Regions from separate parts of the Streptomyces sp. NBC_01017 genome, predicted to be linked through region 2. Evidence: riboswitches for the same ligand, from Rfam matches in the RefSeq annotation. Region 2 holds a riboswitch; the other holds the start of a gene.
The links. A riboswitch is a leader RNA that binds a small molecule or an ion and turns the genes downstream of it on or off. The one in region 2 is predicted to bind cyclic di-AMP.
Positions count from the first base shown of each region.

Region 1: another riboswitch for cyclic di-AMP. It lies ahead of OG331_RS21580 (transglycosylase SLT domain-containing protein); the one in region 2 lies ahead of OG331_RS20635 (NlpC/P60 family protein).

Region 1 is NZ_CP108683.1:4,767,167-4,773,070, reverse strand. Features, by position in the region: gene OG331_RS21595 (M56 family metallopeptidase) at 1-529, opposite strand, end outside; gene fahA (fumarylacetoacetase) at 720-1,940, opposite strand; gene OG331_RS21585 (HAD family hydrolase) at 2,265-3,095, shown strand; gene OG331_RS21580 (transglycosylase SLT domain-containing protein) at 3,130-3,894, opposite strand; cyclic di-AMP (ydaO/yuaA leader) riboswitch at 3,900-4,074, opposite strand; gene OG331_RS21575 (CocE/NonD family hydrolase) at 4,356-5,904, opposite strand, start outside.
Region 2 is NZ_CP108683.1:4,572,189-4,578,092, forward strand. Features, by position in the region: gene pcrA (DNA helicase PcrA) at 1-998, opposite strand, end outside; cyclic di-AMP (ydaO/yuaA leader) riboswitch at 1,364-1,532, shown strand; gene OG331_RS20635 (NlpC/P60 family protein) at 1,541-2,707, shown strand; gene OG331_RS20640 (tellurite resistance/C4-dicarboxylate transporter family protein) at 2,968-3,954, shown strand; gene OG331_RS20645 (hypothetical protein) at 3,932-4,285, opposite strand; gene OG331_RS20650 (NlpC/P60 family protein) at 4,733-5,803, shown strand; gene OG331_RS20655 (LuxR C-terminal-related transcriptional regulator) at 5,869-5,904, opposite strand, start outside.

The sequences.
Region 1 (5,904 bases), 190 kb from region 2:
CGGTCAGGCGGTGCAGGGCACCCGTGGTGACGATCAGCTGGGGCGGACTGCCCGGCATCCACCAGGCGTCGGGGTACTCGTCCTCCAGCACCAGCAGCGGGCCCCGCGCCGGGCCCAGGCCGGCCGGCAGGTCGGGGGCGCGTTCGAGCAGATGGGCCCTTGCCTGGCCGCGCCGCCGACGGGCCTCGACGAGTTCGCGGGCCAGCATCGCCGTCGTCCAGGCGGCACCGCCGGCCAGCAGCAGGGTGAGGGCCACCGCCCACGCGGGCGCGGCCGAGAGGTCGTACGCCGCGGTGACCGACGGTGGCGCCGGAGCGAAGAGCTGGGCGCGTACGGTGCCGAAGACCGCGGCGGTGCCCAGGGCCAGGGCCGTCAGGCAGCACAGCAGGACCGTGGCGACCAGGCACTGCCACACCCAGAGCGCGACCACGGGTTCCCGTTCGGGCCAGGAGGCCCGGGTCAGCGCCTGGGGGACGGGTACGGCGGCCGTCAGGGCGACGATGCTCAACAGGAGCAGGCAGACGGTCATGCCAAGGGCTCCGGATCCTGGTCAGGGAAGGTGCGAGGGCGGCAGTGCGGGGCGGTGGGTCAAGAACGCCGGTTGCGGCTCGGCTCCCACCGCCAGTCAGTATGACGGTGACCATCGCAGGAGTCAGGGGGAAAGACACAGTTGACGGTTGCGCCGGCCGCCCGGCGTCACTACAGAACGACCCGTCCCGTCACGACGCCACGACCCGTCCCGTCACCTCCCCCAGCCCGACCCGGACCCCACCAGGACCCGGGGCCCAGGCGGACAGGGTCACCACATCGCCGTCCTCCAGGAACGCGCGCTTGCCGTCCGGGAGTTCGAGAGGGTCCCGGCCGTTCCAGGTCAGCTCCAGGAGTGAGCCGCGCTCGCGTTCCGTCGGGCCGCTCACCGTGCCCGAGCCGTACAGGTCACCGGTGCGCAGGGAGGCACCGTTCACGGTCATGTGGGCGAGCTGCTGGGCGGCCGTCCAGTACATGGTGGAGAAGGGGGGCTCGGAGACGACGTGGCCGTTGATGGCCACGGAGATACGCAGGTCGTAGCCGCCGGGCTCGGCTTCGGGGCCGGAGTCGTCCAGGTACGGCAGCAGGGGGTGCGTCCGCTCCGGCGGCGCCACCCGCGCCTCCTCCAGCGCGTCCAGCGGGGTGATCCACGCCGACACCGACGTGGCGAAGGACTTGCCGAGGAACGGGCCGAGGGGGACGTACTCCCAGGCCTGGACGTCGCGTGCCGACCAGTCGTTGAGCAGGCACAGGCCGAAGACGTGCTCACGGAAGTCGCCCAGCGCCACCGGCTTGCCCATCTCCGAGGGCGTGCCGACCACGAAGCCGACCTCTGCCTCGATGTCGAGGCGGATGGACGGGCCGAAGACCGGCGCCGGCTCAGTGGGGGCCTTGCGCTGGCCGGACGGACGTACGACGTCCGTGCCGGAGACCACGACCGTGCCGGCGCGGCCGTGGTAACCGATCGGCAGGTGCTTCCAGTTGGGGGTGAGGGAATCCTCGGCGTCGGGGCGGAAGATCTGGCCGACGTTCCGGGCGTGGTTCTCGGAGGCGTAGAAATCGACGTAGTCCGCGACCTCGAAGGGGAGGTGCAGGGTGACTGAGGACAGAGGGTGGAGAAGGTCCGCGATGGCCTCCTGGTGCGCCGGCACCGTCACCCAGGCCGTCAGTGCGCGCCGTACGTCCGACCACGTGGTGTGGCCCGCGGCGAGCAGCGGGTTCAGGGAGTCCTGGGCGAGCAGCGGGGCGTACGGCGAGCCGAGCGCGTAGGCCGCCCTGCCCGCGTCGAGGACGTGGTCGCCGAGCCGGACGCCGACCCGTCGCGCGGAGTCCGAGCCGGGAAGGGAGAAGACGCCGTACGGAAGGTTGTGCGTGCCGAAGGGGTCGCCCTCGGGGAGATCGAAGGGGGGCATGGGGTGCTGCCTCACTCTCATACGCTCCGTGCCATGTGGTCGGGCCACACGTTACGGGTGAGGCGAGGGTCTTGGGCAGTACGGAACTCGCGTCGCCGAGGTCGGCGAATCAGCAGGTCGCCGCACTCGGTCACGTCGACGAGACCTGAGCCGGTGCTCTCAAGGAGCTCGCCGGCACCACGTGGGAGTGAAATCGCCACAAGCAAAAGGAAGTTGCCCGCGTGGAATCAGAACTGGAACCGGAACAGGTGTCAACACATGTGAACACAGCAGCCGTCCGGTTCGAGTCGAGTCGATGGGGCCTCCTGTCCGTATTCTCTGATCATGGCCCGACCCATCGCATATTCACTCATCGCCACTGACCTGGACGGGACGCTGCTCCGAGGCGACGACACGCTCTCCGACCGTTCCCTCGACGCGCTCGCGCAGGCGGCGGCGGCCGGTGCGCAGCACCTCGTCGTTACGGGGCGGCCGGCGCCCAGAGTGCGCCCGCTCCTCGACGTCCTGGGCAGCCGGGGGCTCGCGGTGTGCGGACAGGGCGCGCAGGTGTACGACGCCGGAGCGGACTGTCTGCTGTGGTCCATCACCCTGGACCGGGAGTTGGCGGAGACCGCCCTCGGCAAGATCGAGGCCGAGGTGGGGCAGGTGTACGCGGCCGTCGACCAGGACGGCGTGGACGGGCTCACGCTCATCGAGCCCGGGTACCTGATGCCGCACCCCACCCTGCCCGCCGTACGCGTCCGGCACCGCGACGACCTGTGGTGCGAGCCGATCAGCAAGGTGCTGCTGCGCCATCCCACCCTGTCGGACGACGAGTTGGCGGCGACGGCGCGGTCGGTGGTCGGGTCCCTCGCGACGGTCACCATGTCCGGGCCCGGGACCGTCGAACTCCAGCCATGCGGCGTCACGAAGGCGACCGGTCTCGCGCTCGCCGCCGAGCATCTCGGTCTGGGCGCGCACGAGACGATCGCCTTCGGGGACATGCCCAACGACATCCCCATGTTCGACTGGGCCGCCCGCGGGGTGGCGATGGCCAACGCGCATCCCGAACTCAAGGCGGTCGCCGACGAGATCACCCTCTCGAACGAGGACGACGGCATCGCCGTGGTCCTCGAGAGGCTGTTCGCGGGGAGCCTGGCCGACTTCGCCCAGTAGGGCACGTCGTCGGACCAGGCCCCCGCGCCAGGGCCTAGTAGGGGCCGTTCACGTTGTCGATCGAGCCGTAACGCGCGGCCGCGTAGTTGCACGCGGCCGTGATGTTCGCGACCGGGTCGAAGGGGTCGTACACCGTCCCCGGCACGTGGTACGACGCGAAGGTCGGGTCGATGACCTGGAGGAGGCCCTTGGACGGGGTGCCCGCGACGGCGTTGGAGTCCCAGTTGTTGATGGCCTGGGGGTTGCCGGACGACTCGCGCATGATGTTGCGCTGAATGCCCTCGTACGAACCCGGAATTCCGTTTTGCGCCATGATGTCCAGCGCGTTGCGGATCCAGCCGTCGAGGTTGTTCGGGTACGTCTTCACGGAGGACTGGGTGGCCTTGGCGACGTTGGACTTCTTGGCGGGCGCGGACGCCTTGTCGGCCGACTTGTCCGGCGAGCTCGCCTTCTTCGTCGCCCGGACCTCCAGGTCGAGGCCGGGGTGGATCAGACGGGGGTCGTCGCCGATCGCCTTGCGGTTGTCCTTGTAGAGCTGCTTCCAGCCGCCCTGCACGTCGTACCGGTCGGCGACGCCGTAGAGCGTGTCGCCCTTCTTCGTGGTGTACGTGACGGTCTTGGCCTTCACGGCGGCCTGGGGAGCGGCCTGCGCGACGGTGGGGGACTGGGCCGGCTGTGCGGCGCTCGCGGTGGTCGCGCTCAGGAGCGGGATGGCGAGGGCGGCGGTACCGGTGCCGGCTGCGATGACGTGCCGGGTGAGCGGGTTGGTGCGGGGGCGGCGGTGTTTGCCTCGGGGCATGGCGCTGTTCCTCTCCGGCGCCTGCGAGGTGAGCTGTCGGGTTCGGGCGGGAGATGCCCGGCCGCGCCGCCGTGTGGCGGTGCGACTTCACCCCGAGCCGGTTCGGTGCGCCATCAAGGCGTCCGGTCCGGCGACTTACCTGGGTCCCCCGCTCCTGCCGTGCGTGAGTGAGTTGCGTGGGTGGGTGACTCGGGCGGCGGCAGGATTAGGCGTCCGCCCGACTGAGCGGGAACGTATGCGAGAGCACATGCCCGGAACAAGTGCCGTGGTCACTGTCATGCCGGTTGACCATGGTCTGGTGCGAATGGGGCGCTTGATCCTTTGCGGTTGCCAAGCCTCAACTTGCTTTTGAAGCAAGGGGAGACGCGGGTGCGCCGAGGCGGGTGCGCGACCGGGTGCGAGTGACCCAACTCACTGACGTCCACAAGAGCGGCAAATCGGGCAATGAATCCAACTCGCCTTTAACCGGCTGTCCGTGGAGTCCGTTTCTCCCATGTCCGGTGGAAAAGTACCTCTTCGCCCTCCATGCAGATCACCTCGTTGGAGGCGATGAAGTCATGCCGGTCGCAGCTGATCTCCGAGCGCGTCCGCACGGTCGCGTCCCACCCCAGCTCCGGGCGGTGCAGGCGGATCGACCACTCCGAGCGGGTGCGGGCCGACAGGGGGTCCCACTCGTTGATCGTGTACGTCTCCAGCGCGTCCTCGGCGAACTCCAGACCGTCGGGGTACACGCGCGTGCCGCCGTACCGGGGGTCGACCTCCAGGCGCCACTCGCCCTTGGCCACGTCCCGCACGACGAGGCGCTCGGGGCGCGGCTCGTCCAGCGTGATGGGGGAGTTCACGCCGAGCGGTTCCGCCTGCTCCGGTTCCTCGAAGGTGATCGCTGTGTCGTCTGCCGACTCGTCCAACGCACGCGTGCGTACCGGAAGTTCCAGCGAGCTTCCCGACGGTTCCAGGCCGAAGCCCGCCGCCGAGTCCGGCTGGGGCCAGATCCACGGCCAGTACGCGGAGGACACGGCGAGGCGGATGCGGTGGCCGGGCGGGAAGGCATGGCCGATGCCGTTCAGCTCGACGGTCACGTCCTCGGTGGCGCCCGGTTCCCACGGCACCGCGCGGTCCCGGCCGTGGCGCGCCGACAGGTTCAGCACGCCCCGCGTGACCAGGGTCGAGGAGCCGTCCGGTGCCACGTCGCAGAGCCGGGCGACGACCTGCCCGCGCGGCACCTCCGACGTCAGCCGCAGCCGCACCTTCGGCCGCCCCGACACCCAGGTCTCCTCGCCCACTTCGAACTCGAAGCACGCCGACCGCGCGTCCTCCTCCCGCTGGTCCGGCGGCAGGTCGGCGTCGTTGCCGAAGGGGAAGAAGCGGCCGGCGTCGATGCCGGTGTGCATGGGGGAGCGGACGAGGACGGGGGCGCCCTGGAAGGCGTACGTCACCGCGCGCACGTGGGGAGAGGGCCAGGCAGGCTCGCCGACCCAGCGGCCGGGCAGCGTGGGGTACACCGTGGCCGGGCGGTGCGAGTCGCTGACGTACGAGCGCAGCACGGGCTCGGCCATGACGCCCGTGTCCTCGTCCTTCAGCCAGTGGTCCCACCAGCGCAGCGTCTCCTGGAGGAAGCCGATCGCCGGGCCCGGCGGCAGGCCGCGGTCGGGGTACTGGTGAGACCAGGGGCCGATCAGGCCGCGCACGCGGTCCGCCGGCAGGTGCTCGACGAGGCGCAGGACGGTGTCGCGGTACGGGTCGTGCCAGCCGCCCACCGCCAGGACGGCGGCGTCGATCGCGCCGTAGTCCTCGCAGACGCTGCCGTGGCGCCAGTAGTCGTCGCGTGTCTGGTGGCCGAGCCAGGTGTGCAGGAACGGTTCGACGGCCTCCAGCCGCTTGAGCCACATCTCCCGCCAGGCGTCCCCGACATACAGCGGGTCCGGCGGGCGAGCGACGAAGGCGAGCATCGTCGACGCCCAGGCGTGCATGTCGACGGCGAGGACGGAACCTCCCATGTAGTGCACGTCG
Region 2 (5,904 bases):
TAGATCGACTGGTCGGCGTCACCCACCACGCACAGCTCGGCGGGCGGGATGTCGTTGTCGCTCGGCGGCACGTCGACGGGGTGCTCACTGGTACCGACGAGCTCGCGCACCAGCGCGTACTGCGCGTGGTTGGTGTCCTGGTACTCATCGACCAGCACATGCCGGAACCGCCGGCGGTAGTGCTCGGCGACGTCCGGGAAGGCGCGCAGCAGATTGACCGTCGTCATGATCAGGTCGTCGAAGTCGAGGGCGTTGGCCTCCCGCAACCGCGACTGGTACAGGGCATACGCCTGCGCGAGGGTCTTCTCGAAGCCGTCCGTCGCCTGGGCGGCGAAGTCCTCCTCGTCGATCAGCTCGTTCTTCAGATTGCTGATCTTGGCGCTGAAGGACTTGGGCGGAAACCGCTTGGGGTCGAGATCCAGATCACGACACACGAGCGCCATCAGCCGCTTGCTGTCGGCGGCGTCATAGATCGAGAACGACGAGGTGAACCCGAGCTTCTTGCTCTCTCTGCGCAGGATGCGCACGCACGCGCTGTGGAAGGTCATCACCCACATCGCGTTCGCGCGCGGGCCGACGAGCTGCTCGACGCGCTCCTTCATCTCACCCGCGGCCTTGTTGGTGAAGGTGATCGCGAGGATCTGCCCCGGATGCACATTCCGCTCGGCCAGCAGGTACGCGATGCGATGGGTGAGCACACGCGTCTTGCCGGACCCGGCGCCAGCCACGATGAGCAGCGGGCCGCCGGAGTGGACGACGGCCGCACGCTGGTTCTCGTTCAGCCCCGCCAGCAGCGCTGCCGCATCCAGGGCCGGGCGCGGGGCGCCGTCGCGGTAGTAGTCGTCCCGGTCCGGCGGCACGTCGAACTTCCCGCCGAACAGATCGTCCGGAACCGGCTCCGGAGCGTGATCGTCCTCGGGCGGCGGTGGTGGTTCGCCCGCATGGGCCCGCGGGGCCTGGAGGCCCGCCAGGAAGCTGTCGTCAAAGAGGCTGCTCATCGCTCTCCGAGTCTAGGGCGCCCCACTGACAGCCCGCCGCCGCCCTGAGAACATCACCTGTTTCAGCACTCACCGATCTTCAGAACCCACGCACCCCAAACACTCCCCTCACCCTCCAGAACCACCCCATTACGATCCGCAATCCCCCGAAACCAACCGACCCGAGTCGGCCGAAATACCCTCAAAACCCAAAACGCTCACAACTGACCACCAACCCCGCCACATCGACCACGATCCACGGCACACATCGCCAAGGTCACGAAAATGTATCGGGCATATCGAACATCAACCTTCACAGGGGCCACACGAGTTGGCTACCGTGCCGGACAGGCCGTACGACCCCCACCGGCGAACGTCGCCGGGCCGCACGGCCTCCGCCGAGTCCGGAGCGCCGCCGTGCACCCGGAGCCGGGGACCCACCGAACTTGGGGTGAATCGGCCCGACTCCCGCCCGGGGAGCGGCCGTAGGGCAACCCTTCCTAACCATCCGCCCGAACCCGACAGCTAACTCGGTAGGCGGAGCATGGAAGGAGTCGCCTCCCTTGGCGTCGCACCGCAAGTCGCGTCCCGCTGGTACGCGCGTAGCAGGCATACGGACCCCCGCCCTCGCCACGGCGGCCCTCACCTCCGTCGCCCTGCTGTCCCAGACGGCCAACGCGAGCCCCTCGACGGACGACAAACCGAGCCTCGAAGAGGTCGAGAAGAAGGTCGACGACCTCTACCGCCAGGCGGAGTCGGCGACCGAGAAGTACAACGCGGCCAAAGAGAAGACCGCAAAGCAGCGCAAGCGCGTCGACACCCTCCTCGACGACGTCGCCCAGCGCACCCAGAAGCTCAACGACGCGCGCGAGGAACTCGGCCGCAACGCAGCCGCCCAGTACCGCACGGGCACCTCGGCCCCCGACACGGCGACCTTCCTCCTGGCTGACAGCCCGCAGGACTACTTCGACCAGACCCAGCTGATGGACCGCATGACGGGCCGCCAGAAGGAATCGGTCGACGACTACTTCACCCAGCAGTCCGCGACGATGAAGAAGCGCAAGGAGGCCACCCAGAGCCTCGAAACGCTCACCGAGTCGCAGAACGACCTCCAGACGGCCAAGTCCACCGTCCAGAAGAAGCTCGCCGACGCACGCGAACTGCTGTCGAAGCTGACGGCGGAGGAGAAGGCCCGCCTCGCCGCGATCGAGAAGCGCAAGCAGGAGGAGGCCGCCCGCAAGGCGGCGGAACTGGCCCGGCAGCAAGAGGCGGCCGAGCGCCGGCGCCAGGAGGCGGCGCAGCAGCAGGAGAGCAACGACTCCTCGTCCGACTCGTCCTCCTCCGACTCGTCGGCGTCGGACTCCTCGTACGCCACCAAGGCCGAGAAGGCCCTGGCCTTCGCCCGCGCCCAGGTGGGCAAGCCGTACGTCTGGGGCGCCACCGGCCCCGACTCCTACGACTGCTCCGGCCTCACCCAGGGCGCCTGGAAGGCCGCAGGCGTGGACATCCCCCGTGTCACCTACGACCAGGTCAACGCCGGCACCGCGGTCCCCGTCTCCAGCGCCCAGCCCGGCGACCTGGTCTTCTTCTACGACGACATCACGCACGTAGGCCTCTACATCGGCAACGGCATGATGATCCACGCCCCGAAGCCCGGCGCGTACGTCCGCGAGGAATCGATCTACTACGACGGAGAGTCGTCGATCCACAGCGTGGTCCGCCCGGCCTGACGAACACACACGCGCGCGTGGCGCACTGCCTCCGCCACGCGCGCGTAGTGGTGCGGCAAACGCACCCGCACCCGCACCCGCGTACGGTGGCACGGCCCCGACCCACAACGAACAGTCAGGCGCTACGCGAACCCCCACTCACCCGAGCGGGCCGCCGCAGGCACCCGTCGCCCAACCGTCGCGCGGCAGACGTGCATTTCACCCCACACGCGCGCGTGCCCCCACCCACCCCACACCCCCCAATCCCTAGCATCGACCCCATGCCCGCCCCCACGACCACCCCCGCATCCCCCCTCCACACCTGGTGGTCGCAGAGTCCCCCCACCGCCGGCGCCGCCGTCATGGCAACCGGCATCCTGTCGGTCGCCCTCCACCAGGCCGGCTACGAAACCCTGTCCCGAATCGCCCTCGCCCTCGCCTGCGCAGCCTGGCTGGCCCTCGCGGGCGGCTTCACCGCGAGGCTCCTCCGGGACCGCGCCAGGTGGCTCAAAGAGGCAGCCACCCCCGCCGCCCTCACCGCCATCGCAGCGACGGCGGTTCTCGGCACCCGCTTCGCCACCCTCGGCTGGCAACCCCTCGCCAAGGCCCTACTGGCCCTGGCGGCTCTGCTCTGGCCGGGCCTCCTCATCGCCGTGGTACGCCGCTTGCACCCCCGCATGCCCGGCGCGGTCTTCCTCAGCTGCGTGGCCACCCAGGGCCTCGCCGTCCTGGCCGCAACCCTCGCCGCGACCGAGTCCACGGCATGGCTCGCCCACGCGGCCCTGGTCCTGTTCTGGCTCGGCCTGGTGCTCTACGTCATGGCCCTGACCCGCTTCGACCTGCGGCAGGTGACCAGGGGCGCCGGCGACCACTGGGTGGCAGGCGGCGCCCTCGCCATCTCCGCACTCGCCGGCTCGAAGCTCATGTCGGCCGACAGCGCCAGCCTGTACCTCTGGAACGAGGACGACACCGACGTCCTGCGCACGGTGACCGTCGCCCTACTCGTCCTGGACCTGGCCTGGTACGCCGTCCTGCTCCTCGCCGAGATCGGCCGGCCACGGCTGCGCTACGACGTACGCCGCTGGGCAACCGTGTTCCCCATGGGCATGACGGCCGCGGCGGTCCTCGCCGTCGCCACCGCAGTGGACGTCCCGTGGCTCAAGACCCCCGGCGAGGCACTGCTGTGGATCGCCGTCGCGGCATGGCTTGCGGTCGCGGCAGGCGCAGTACTGAGCTACACCGAGGTCACGTCCACAGAACGGCGATGAAGACGTTCACCATGGCCAGCAGCCCCACCAACCCGAAGAGCCGCTTGTCCACCGTCTCCTCGTCCCGCTTCACGTACACCAGCCCGAGGATCACGATCAGCAGCGCCAGCTTCACGCCGATCTTGATGTTGTTGACGGACTGATCGTCCGCCTGGTTGAGGCCGACGAGGATGACGCCGGTGACCAGCATGGTCAGCGCGCCGTGCAGCATCGCGGGCACGAACCGCGCGGTGCCCTGGCCCATCGCCTTCATCTGGGTGAAGAAACCACCCAGCAACGCGGCGATACCGATGATGTGCAGACCGACGAAAAGGTGGATGAGTACGTCCATGGGGCCGGAGCCTAATCAGCCCCGTCAGGGCACCCACCACCGCCCCGGTCTTGCATATATGCGCCCCATAGCACCCCGCAGCCCCCGCCCACCCCCCATTCCGCCACATCGGTCAGCACACAGCGTGAACAAGACGCCCCCATCTCGCGATCACGCTCACTTACGGTCACCCAACGATCCACTCCCGGCACTTCCGCACAACGCGTTACCACCCCGGCACACCCAGGTTTAGCGTCCTCCACCAGGTGACCGGCTCCCCACCGCCGCCCGGGCCAGGGGCGGCAGTCGGACACCACCGCCGAGAAAGGTCCGGCGGCGGCCCGCTCCCCCCTGTGTGGGCCGTCGCCGGACGCGTCATCCGCCCGCGGGCAGTCGTCCGTCCGCTCCCCAGGCTGTCGTGGCGGACGTGCGGGACGAGGCGGTCGTACGAAAGGACGTGCAGTCCACGTGGCAGCGCACCGAAAGCCCCGTCAGCGCTCGGTCGGCGGCAGTACGGCCCGCACGGCATGGACGATCGCCCTGGCGGGCGCGGCGACGGCGACGGGCTTCGACGGGACCGGTCACGCCGAACCGCAGCTGACACCGGCTCAGGTCAAGGCGAAGGTGGACAAGCTGTACCACGAGGCGGAGGTCGCGACCGAGAAGTACAACGGCGCGAAGGAGAAGGCGGACGCTGCCGAGCGGCGGATCAGGTCGCTGCAGGACGAGGCAGCCCGCAAGACGGAGAAACTCAACTCGGCGCGTGAAGCGCTCGGTTCGATGGCCGCGGCGCAGTACCGCGACGGCGGCGTCGAACCGGCCCTCCAACTCGCGCTCTCCAACGACCCCGACCGCTACCTCGACGGCGCGGAGTTCGCCGAACGCGCCGGCAACCGTCAGGCGGCATCCGTCGCGAGCGTCCGCAGGCAACTACGCGAGATCGAGCAACTGCGCGGGGCCGCGCGCATCGAACTGACCTCGCTGCAGTCCCGCCAGGCGGAACTGCAAGGGCACAGGAAAACGATCACCGACAAGCTGGACGCCGCCCGCACTCTGCTCACCCAACTGACCACCGAGGAGCGCGCCCGCCTCCAGAGCGCGAGCGGCGGCACCGACCGCGCGGCCCGCTCCTCGACAGGCTCCCGAGACGCCCTGACCGCTCCCGGCCCGGCCACCGCACAGGCACCCAACGCCCGCGCCGCGTCGGCCATTTCGTACGCGTACTCAAAACTGGGCAGCCCCTACGTCTGGGGCGCGACCGGCCCGAACGCCTTCGACTGCTCCGGCCTCACCCAGGCCGCGTACCGCTCTGCGGGCCTCTCCCTCCCCCGCACGACCTATGCCCAGATCGACGCCGGCCGCCGCGTCTCCCGCTCGGAACTGCTCCCGGGCGACCTGGTGTTCTTCTACTCAGGCATCAGCCACGTCGGCCTCTACATCGGCAACGGCCAGATGATCCACGCCCCGAACCCCTCGGCCCCGGTCCGGGTGGCCCCACTCGACGAGATGCCGTTCGCGGGGGCCACACGCGTGGTGTGACCCGGCCCGGACCCGGCCATACCCTGGCCCGCCGCGGACCTCGGCCCGCGAACCGGAGCCCGGCATCACACCAGACGCCGTGCCGTCGCCCACCGAGTCAG